DNA from 2 places in the Enterobacter hormaechei subsp. xiangfangensis genome. Region 1 is predicted to be linked to the other one. Evidence: predicted binding sites of a transcription regulator. Region 1 holds the regulator's gene; the other holds the start of a gene.
The links. Region 1 encodes PurR, which represses purine synthesis genes. Its sites were predicted from a motif close to CANGCAAACGTTTGCNTG; they were not measured.
Positions count from the first base shown of each region.

Region 2: the regulator PurR is predicted to act here: its motif matches at 2,138-2,155, upstream of gcvT (glycine cleavage system aminomethyltransferase GcvT).

Region 1 covers NZ_CP017183.1:1,994,636-1,998,981, reverse strand. Annotated here, with positions in the region: gene sodB (superoxide dismutase [Fe]) at 1-162, shown strand, start outside; gene BFV63_RS09605 (MFS transporter) at 200-1,366, opposite strand; gene cydH (cytochrome bd-I oxidase subunit CydH) at 1,528-1,617, opposite strand; gene purR (HTH-type transcriptional repressor PurR) at 1,915-2,940, shown strand; gene punR (DNA-binding transcriptional activator PunR) at 2,958-3,869, opposite strand; gene punC (purine nucleoside transporter PunC) at 3,982-4,346, shown strand, end outside.
Region 2 covers NZ_CP017183.1:3,810,121-3,814,466, forward strand. Annotated here, with positions in the region: gene gcvP (aminomethyl-transferring glycine dehydrogenase) at 1-447, opposite strand, end outside; gene gcvH (glycine cleavage system protein GcvH) at 572-961, opposite strand; gene gcvT (glycine cleavage system aminomethyltransferase GcvT) at 985-2,079, opposite strand; gene ubiI (FAD-dependent 2-octaprenylphenol hydroxylase) at 2,477-3,679, opposite strand; gene ubiH (2-octaprenyl-6-methoxyphenyl hydroxylase) at 3,692-4,346, opposite strand, start outside.

The sequences.
Region 1 (4,346 bases):
AATGCGGGTACCCCTCTGACCACCAGCGCCACGCCGCTGATGACCGTGGACGTATGGGAACACGCCTATTACATTGATTACCGTAATGCGCGCCCGAACTACCTGGAACACTTCTGGGCACTGGTTAACTGGGAATTTGTTGCGAAGAACTTCGCCGCGTAAGAGACACGCAGAAGGGGCAGCCCTTCTGCGTTTTTGTTTATTCCGCCGTACACACCGCTTGAGGCTGTTTACGACCAGACATTATCACCAGCAGCAGGCCGAGTGCGGCAATGATCGCCCCCATTACCGGCACAAAGCTATAACCCAAACCACCGGAGATCACCGCCCCGCCCGCTGCGGCCCCCAGCGCATTGCCCAGGTTAAACGCACCGATATTCACCGATGAAGAGAGCCCCGGCGCTTCGTGTGCAACGCGCATTACGCGCATCTGCAACGGTGGCACCACGGCAAAGGTTGCGGCGCCCCACACCACCATGGCAATCGCGGCACCCACTTCGTTACGCGCCAGCCACGGAATCGCCACCATGATGACAATCAGCAGCGTTAAAAAACCTTTCAGCGTCCCACTCACGGAGCGGTCGGCAAATTTCCCGCCGAGATAGTTGCCAATCGAGAACCCGACACCAATCAGCACCAGCATCGCGGTAACAAAGAGTGGCGTTGCGTGGGTTATGTCGTGCAGCACCGGGGAGATATAGGTGTAGAGCGTAAACATCGCCCCGGCCCCCAGCACCGTGGTGAGCAGCGCGGACAACACCTGAGGACGCATCAGCACCGCCAGCTCTTTACGTACTTCCGGACGTTCTCCAGCGCTTCCTTTCGGCAGTGAGAAGAACAGCGCAACCATCGCGACCACGCCCAGTCCGGCGGTTGCGAGGAAAGACATACGCCAGCCGATGGCTTCTCCCAGCCAGGTGGCGGCGGGAACGCCGCCGATATTAGCGATGGTGAGGCCCATAAACATAGTGGCTACCGCGCTGGCCTGCTTATGTTTTGGCACCACGCTGGCAGCAACAACCGAGCCCAGTCCGAAGAAGGCGCCATGGTTGAGGCTGGTAAGAATGCGCGAAAGCATCAGAGTGGTGTAATCGGGCGAAATCGCGGAAAACACATTGCCGAGAGTGAAAATCGCCATCAGGAAAATCAGCGCGTTGCGGCGCGCACGGTGCGAAAGCAGCAGCGTCATCAGCGGCGCGCCCACCATCACGCCGATCGCGTAGGCGCTAATTAACATACCGGCCGCAGGGATAGAGACGTCTACCCCCCGGGCGATAACAGGCAATAACCCCATCGGGGAGAATTCAGTGGTGCCAATCCCAAAGGCGCCAATCGCCAGGGCCAGCAGGGGAAAATTGATTTTCATGAAGAGGCTCCGGATACCGTGCCATAACCCGGCACAGAACTAAGAAGTCAAAAGCATGACATCAATCACAAAAAATGAGAAGTTAACATTTTGGCAAAAGATTTTTGCCGGAGAGGTAACAATAGCGGCAAGAGAGGGAGAAGGTTCTCCCTCCGCCTGAATCAGTGCAGTGCAGCGGTTAAACCACCGGCAACAATCAGAGCAAGAACAACAATGGTGGTAAACAGCGAAAACTTCAGATCGGTACTCATCAATTTTTCTCCTTTTATTCACCCTACGAAAAGTGAGCTTGCTCATTTTTACACAGTTCAGGTCAAAAATCTTCCAGGATTTAAACGGATATCCACTTTACCTCTTCCCCTTTTCATCAAGATAGGACAAAATTCCACGCTAAATTTATTAGCGTACCGGCCACTGACCCCCTCCTGACGTCCTGTGTCGTTTTCCCGGCGTGTCGCAACTCATGTTTGCGTAATAAGGGTGAGAGAAGGCAAACGTTTACCTTCAATTTTTTCAGGAGCTTAGGATATGGTCTGGAGTGACATTTAATGGCAACAATTAAAGACGTAGCAAAACGCGCAAACGTTTCCACTACAACCGTATCACATGTTATTAACAAAACGCGTTTCGTCGCTGAAGAGACGCGTAATGCCGTCTGGGCGGCAATCAAAGAACTGCACTACTCGCCAAGTGCCGTCGCCCGCAGCCTGAAGGTTAATCACACCAAATCGATTGGCCTGCTGGCCACCAGCAGTGAAGCGGCCTATTTTGCTGAAATCATCGAAGCCGTTGAAAAAAACTGCTTCCAGAAAGGCTATACCCTGATTCTGGGCAATGCGTGGAACAACATTGAAAAACAGCGCGCTTACCTGTCAATGATGGCGCAAAAGCGCGTCGACGGTCTTCTGGTAATGTGTTCTGAATACCCTGAGTCGGTCCTTTCCATGCTGGAAGAGTATCGCCACATTCCGATGGTGGTCATGGACTGGGGCGAGGCGCGCGCAGACTTCACCGACTCCGTTATTGATAACGCCTTTGAAGGCGGCTACATGGCGGGGCGTTATCTGGTAGAACGCGGTCATCGTGAAATTGGCGTGATCCCGGGACCTCTGGAGCGTAACACCGGTGCTGGCCGTCTGGCCGGTTTCATGAAAGCGATGGAAGAGGCGCTGATCACCGTGCCGGAAAACTGGATTGTTCAGGGCGACTTCGAGCCGGAGTCAGGCTATCGCGCCATGCAGCAGATCGTCTCCCAGCCGCATCGCCCTACCGCGGTGTTCTGCGGCGGTGACATCATGGCGATGGGCGCGCTATGCGCGGCAGATGAACTCGGCCTGCGCGTCCCCCAGGATATCTCGGTGATCGGCTATGACAACGTGCGCAACGCCCGCTTCTTTACCCCGGCGCTGACCACCATTCACCAGCCGAAAGATTCGCTGGGTGAAACGGCCTTCAACATGCTGCTGGACAGGATCGTCAACAAGCGTGAACAGTCCCAGTCCATTGAAGTTCACCCGCGCCTGATAGAACGCCGTTCCGTTGCGGACGGTCCGTTCCGCGACTACCGTCGTTAATCACTTTCCGGGGCCAGCTATGCTGGTTCCCGCAACCACTCCCGGTTCAGCGTTTCGCTGTCTCCCAGATAATCCAGCAGCCAGGCCATGGCGGGCGAGACGTCGTTTTGCTGCCACGTCAGACAGCATGCGGCATCCGGGAAGGGGTTTTCCAGCGTCAGAGCCACCCACTCTCCCGCGTCGATGCGCGGGCGCGCAAAATGCACCGGCACCATGCCAACGCACAGCCCCGCGCTCAGACAGGTGGCTGACGACTCCCAGTCCGGCGCGACCACGCGGCGCTGATTATCCAGCAACCAGGTAATGCGCTTGGGCAGCGAGCGGGAGGTATCTTCCAGCACCAGCGAGGGCCAGTTGCGTAATGTGTCATCGCTCAGCGGCCCTTCCAGCGCTGCCAGCGGGTGATCGCGCGCGACCACGCAGGTCCAGCTCAGCATGCCCATGTCGCGAAACGCGTAGCGCCCACCAACCGGGATCGCCTGGGTTGCACCAATCGCCATCTCCGCCCTGCCGTCCGCCAGCGCATCCCAGACGCCGTTGAACACTTCCTGCGAAACACGCAGTTCGACGTCGGAAAAATGACGATAGAAATCGACGATCATCTGCCGGGTCCGCTCCGGCTTAACAATGTTATCCACCGCGATAGCGAGATGCCCGCGCCAGCCGTTGGCGATCTGCTGGCACTGCTCACGGGTGATCTGCATTTTTTTGATGACAGACCGCCCTTCCTTCAAAAACCACGCTCCGGCAGGCGTGAGCTCCACGTCGCGATGACGCCGCTCGAACAGCGGCACCGCCAGCCACGCTTCCAGCTGACGCACCGTGTAACTGATCGCCGAGGGAACGCGATGCAGCTCCTGGGCGGCGCCGGTAAAGCTGCCGTTACGCGCCACGGCATCAACCACTTCAAGGGAATAATCTGACCACATCTTTAGCCTGCAAATTTTTTGAATGCACCCGCCAAATATTAGCGTTTCACAAGCCGCTTTGCACTCCCTACACTCTGCGCCAACGTACACCTGCCTCCTCAGGAGAAAAAAAGTGCAACCCAGGAAAGGATTTTTAGTCTGGCTCGGCGGCTTAAGCGTGCTGGGCTTTTTGGCGACCGATATGTATCTGCCCGCGTTCGCCGCGATGCAGGAAGATTTGCAAACCCCTGCCGCCGCCATCAGCGCCAGTTTGAGTTTGTTCCTCGCCGGTTTTGCTTTTGCGCAATTGCTGTGGGGGCCGCTCTCGGATCGTTTTGGCCGTAAACCCGTCCTGTTGTTGGGGCTGGCGATTTTTGCCGCAGGCTGTCTGGGCATGCTGTGGGTCCGCGATGCCGCCTGGCTGCTGGCGCTGCGCTTTATTCAAGCGGTCGGTGTCTGTGCCGCTGCGGTGACCTGGCAGGCGCTGGTAACCGATTA
Region 2 (4,346 bases), 1.8 Mb from region 1:
ATCCAGCAGCGAGGCAGAGGCGATATCCATACCGGTCAGATCCAGCGTCACCTGCTGGAAGTTCAGCAGCGCTTCCAGACGGCCCTGGGAGACTTCTGGCTGATACGGGGTATAAGCGGTGTACCAGCCCGGGTTTTCCAGCATGTTACGCAGGATCACCGGCGGTAACTGCACGTTGGTGTAGCCCATGCCAATGTAAGACTTATAGCGCTTGTTAAGGCCGGCGATGGCCTTCAGCTCCGCCAGCGCGGCGAACTCCGTCGTGGACTCGCCTACCTGCGGCGGCGTGGCAAGCTGGATGTCTTTTGGCACGATCTGGCCGATCAGTGCGTTTAATGAATCCGCGCCAACTGTCTTCAGCATCTCCTGCTGTTGCTGAGCATCCGGCCCAATGTGACGTTCAATGAAGGCGCCACGGTTTTCAAGCTGGCTTAAAGTCTGTGTCATGAGCGATGGTTCCTGAAACGTGCAGTGAATGTGTTTTCTCCCTCTCCCTAAGGGAGAGGGCTGGGGTGAGGGTATCGTCTGTTCCCCTCACCCTACCCTCTCCCCAAGGGGAGAGGGAAATGGCTTATTCGTCTTCCAGTAGTGCTTCGTACGCGGTCGCATCCAGCAGCGCGGCAACCTGCGCTTCGTCGCTGGCTTTGATCTTGAAGATCCAGCCGCCTTCATACGGTTCGCTGTTCACCAGCTCCGGGGAGTCGCTGAGCGCGTCGTTCACGGCAACAATTTCACCGCTTACCGGGGCGTAGATGTCAGAGGCCGCTTTAACGGATTCCGCCACCGCACAGTCATCGCCTGCGCTCACGGTTGCGCCCACTTCCGGCAGGTCAACAAACACCATGTCGCCCAGCAGCTCCTGCGCGTGCTCGGTGATCCCAACGGTGTAAGTGCCGTCCGCCTCTTTGCGCAGCCACTCGTGTTCTTTGCTGTATTTCAGTTCTGCTGGCACATTGCTCATTGAAGTTCTCCTGATAAAAATAGTTAGGCGACCGGCTTACCGGCGCGAACAAAAATCGGTTTGGTCACGTTGACCGGCATTTCGCGGTTGCGGATCTGCACCACCGCCGTTTCGCCAATCCCCGCCGGCACGCGTGCCAGGGCAATACTGTAGCCGAGCGTCGGGGAGAACGTTCCGCTGGTGATCACGCCTTCGCGATGATTGCCATCGGCATCGGTGAAGCGCACCGGCAGCTCGCCGCGCAGCACGCCTTTTTCTTTCATCACCAGGCCTACCAGCTGTTCAGTGCCCTTCTCGCGCTGCATCTCCAGCGCTTCACGACCAATAAAATCACGGTCAGCCGGTTCCCATGCGATGGTCCAGCCCATGTTGGCGGCCAGCGGAGAGACGCCTTCGTCCATCTCCTGACCGTAGAGGTTCATCCCCGCTTCCAGACGCAGCGTATCGCGCGCGCCCAGGCCCGCAGGCTTCACACCTGCCTCCACCAGCGCACGCCAGAAATCAGCGGCCTTCTCGTTTGGCATGGCAATTTCATAGCCCGCTTCACCGGTGTAGCCGGTGGTGGCGATAAACAGATCCCCCGCCTGCACGCCGAAGAATGGCTTCATGCCTTCGGTGGCTTTGCGCTGCTCGTCGCTAAACAGAGACGCGGCTTTCGCCTGGGCGTTTGGCCCCTGTACGGCAATCAGCGACAGATCGTCACGGACAGTGATGTCAATGGCGTAAGGTTCAGCGTGTTGGGAAATCCAGGAGAGGTCTTTTTCGCGGGTGGCGGAGTTTACAACGAGGCGGAAGAAATCTTCGGTGAAGTAGTAGACGATGAGGTCGTCAATCACGCCGCCAGAGGCATTGAGCATACCGGTATAGAGCGCTTTGCCCGGCGTCTTCAGTTTGGCGACGTCGTTTGCCAGCAGATAACGCAAAAACTCCCGGGTGCGACTACCGCGCAGGTCGACAATCGTCATATGAGACACGTCGAACATACCGGCATCGGTGCGCACCGCGTGGTGCTCATCAATCTGCGAGCCGTAGTGTAGCGGCATCATCCAGCCGTGGAAGTCCACCATGCGGGCACCGCATAACACGTGCTGTTCGTACAAAGGAGTCTGTTGAGCCATCTTTTCCTCGTTGAAAAATTCACCGTGAAACCCGGTGTCGGCCTCGCGATCGGGGGCCGACGCAAACGTTCTCTTTTACCTGAACTTACCACCTAAACCGGCGGTTAACCATAAGGTAAAACGGGTCATCACATTAGCTTATGACCAAAAATCGCTGAAAAGCCTACAGAGTTATTCACTGGGAAAATGCGATTAAACCCGCATAAAATTAACAATGATCTAACAGGATTTAGCAGATGCTGATATTTCATGCGGAAAAATGGGCCGAATTTCCGTAACATAAAAATAGTAAGATTAGATTTTCTAATGCGAAAAATGACGTGAAATTAGATTATTTCAAACGAGGGAATTTCCCCGGCGCGCAGGCCGGGAAAATAAAGTGTGACGGGGATCGAGACTAACGTAACCAGTCGGGAAGATCGTTGAGGCCCATTGCCTGACGAAGAAGCTGCGGTTTTACGCCGGGAAGGGTGTCGGCCAGTTTGAGGCCAATATCGCGCAGCAGTTTTTTCGCCGGGTTCGCTCCGGCAAACAGCTCGCGGAAGCCCTGCATACCCGCCAGCATCATCGCCGCACTGTGTTTGCGGCTGCGCTCGTAGCGACGCAGATACAGATGCTGACCAATATCTTTGCCTTCCCGATGCAGGCGACGCAGCTCTTCAACCAGCTCAGCCGCGTCCATAAAGCCGAGGTTCACTCCCTGCCCGGCCAGCGGATGAATGGTATGCGCCGCATCCCCCACCAGCGCCAGACGGTGCGCGGCAAACTGACGCGCGTAGCGACCGGTTAACGGAAACGTCTGGCGTTCGCTTTCAAGCCCGCACAGGCCCAGACGGTTATCAAACGCCACGCATAGCGCCTGACTGAAGGCATCCGGCGTCGTCTCCTGCATCTGCTGCGCTTTCTCCGGCTCTAAGGACCAGACGATGGAGCAGAGATGCGGATCGGCAAGCGGCAGGAAGGCCAGAATGCCGTCATTATGGAAAATCTGGCGCGCCACGCCGCCGTGCGGCTCTTCGGTGCGGATTGTGGCCACCAACGCGTGATGACGGTAATCCCAGAAAGTCAGCGGAATATCCGCTTTGTTACGGAGCCAGGAATTAGCGCCGTCGGCACCCACTACCAGACGCGCAGTCAGCATATCGCCACTTTCAAGAGTGATAAACGCGTCGTTTTCGCCCCACGCCACCTGATGAAGTTTCGCCGGTGCGATCAGCGTGACGTCGCTGCACTGCTGCGCTTTCTGCCACAGCGCGTGGTGGATCACCGCGTTTTCAACGATATGTCCAAGGTGGCTGTAACCCATGCTTTCATCGTCAAACGCGATACGGCCAAAGCTGTCTTTGTCCCACACTTCCATCCCGTGATAGCAACTGGCACGGAGCGCCACGATTTCAGACCAGACGCCAAGGTGCGTCAGTAGCTTTTCGCTGGCGGCATTGATCGCCGAGACGCGAAGCTCTGGCGGTGCATCCTGCGCCACAGGCTGCGGCGCTTTTTGCTCAAGCACGGCCACGCGCAGGCCGCTGCCCTGTAAACCACAAGCCAGCGCCAGTCCTACCATTCCGCCGCCCACAATGGCGACATCAACATTTTGCACGGTCAATACTCCTTAACGCGCGACCCAACCCAGGGTCCGCTGCGCCAGCACGTCACGTGCCGGAATGAACAGTTCCATCGCCATAAGCCCAAGGTTGCGACCCGCAACCAGCGGTGCCCAGCGATTGGCAAACAGGTGGACTAAACCGTCGGTGACGCCAATGGTCGCCGCTTTGTCCGCCTGGCGTCGTTTCTGGTAATGGCTCAGCACTGAGTATGCGCCACAATCCTGTTGTTCGCTCCACGTCCGGGCCAGGAGCTCGGCCAGGCTCATCACGTCACGGAGGCCAAGGTTGAAGCCTTGCCCGGCGATGGGGTGTAGCGTCTGCGCGGCGTTGCCGACCAGGGCGACGCGATGGGAGACAGTCTGCGATGCGGTCGTCAGCGCAAGCGGATAGGCCACGCGTTTTCCGGCGTGGGTGATGCGCCCAAGCCGCCAGCCGAAGGCCTTTTGCAGCTCGGAACAAAAACGTTCGTCGGACCAGGAGAGAACCTCATCGGCCCGATCCTGCGCATGGCACCATACCAGCGAGCAGCGCCCGTTCGACATCGGCAGCATGGCCAGCGGGCCGTGCTCCGTGAAGCGCTCAAATGCCCTGCCGTTATGCGCGCCAGCCGTAGAGACATTAGCGATGACCGCCGCCTGTCCATAGGGTTCAGAGCGCCAT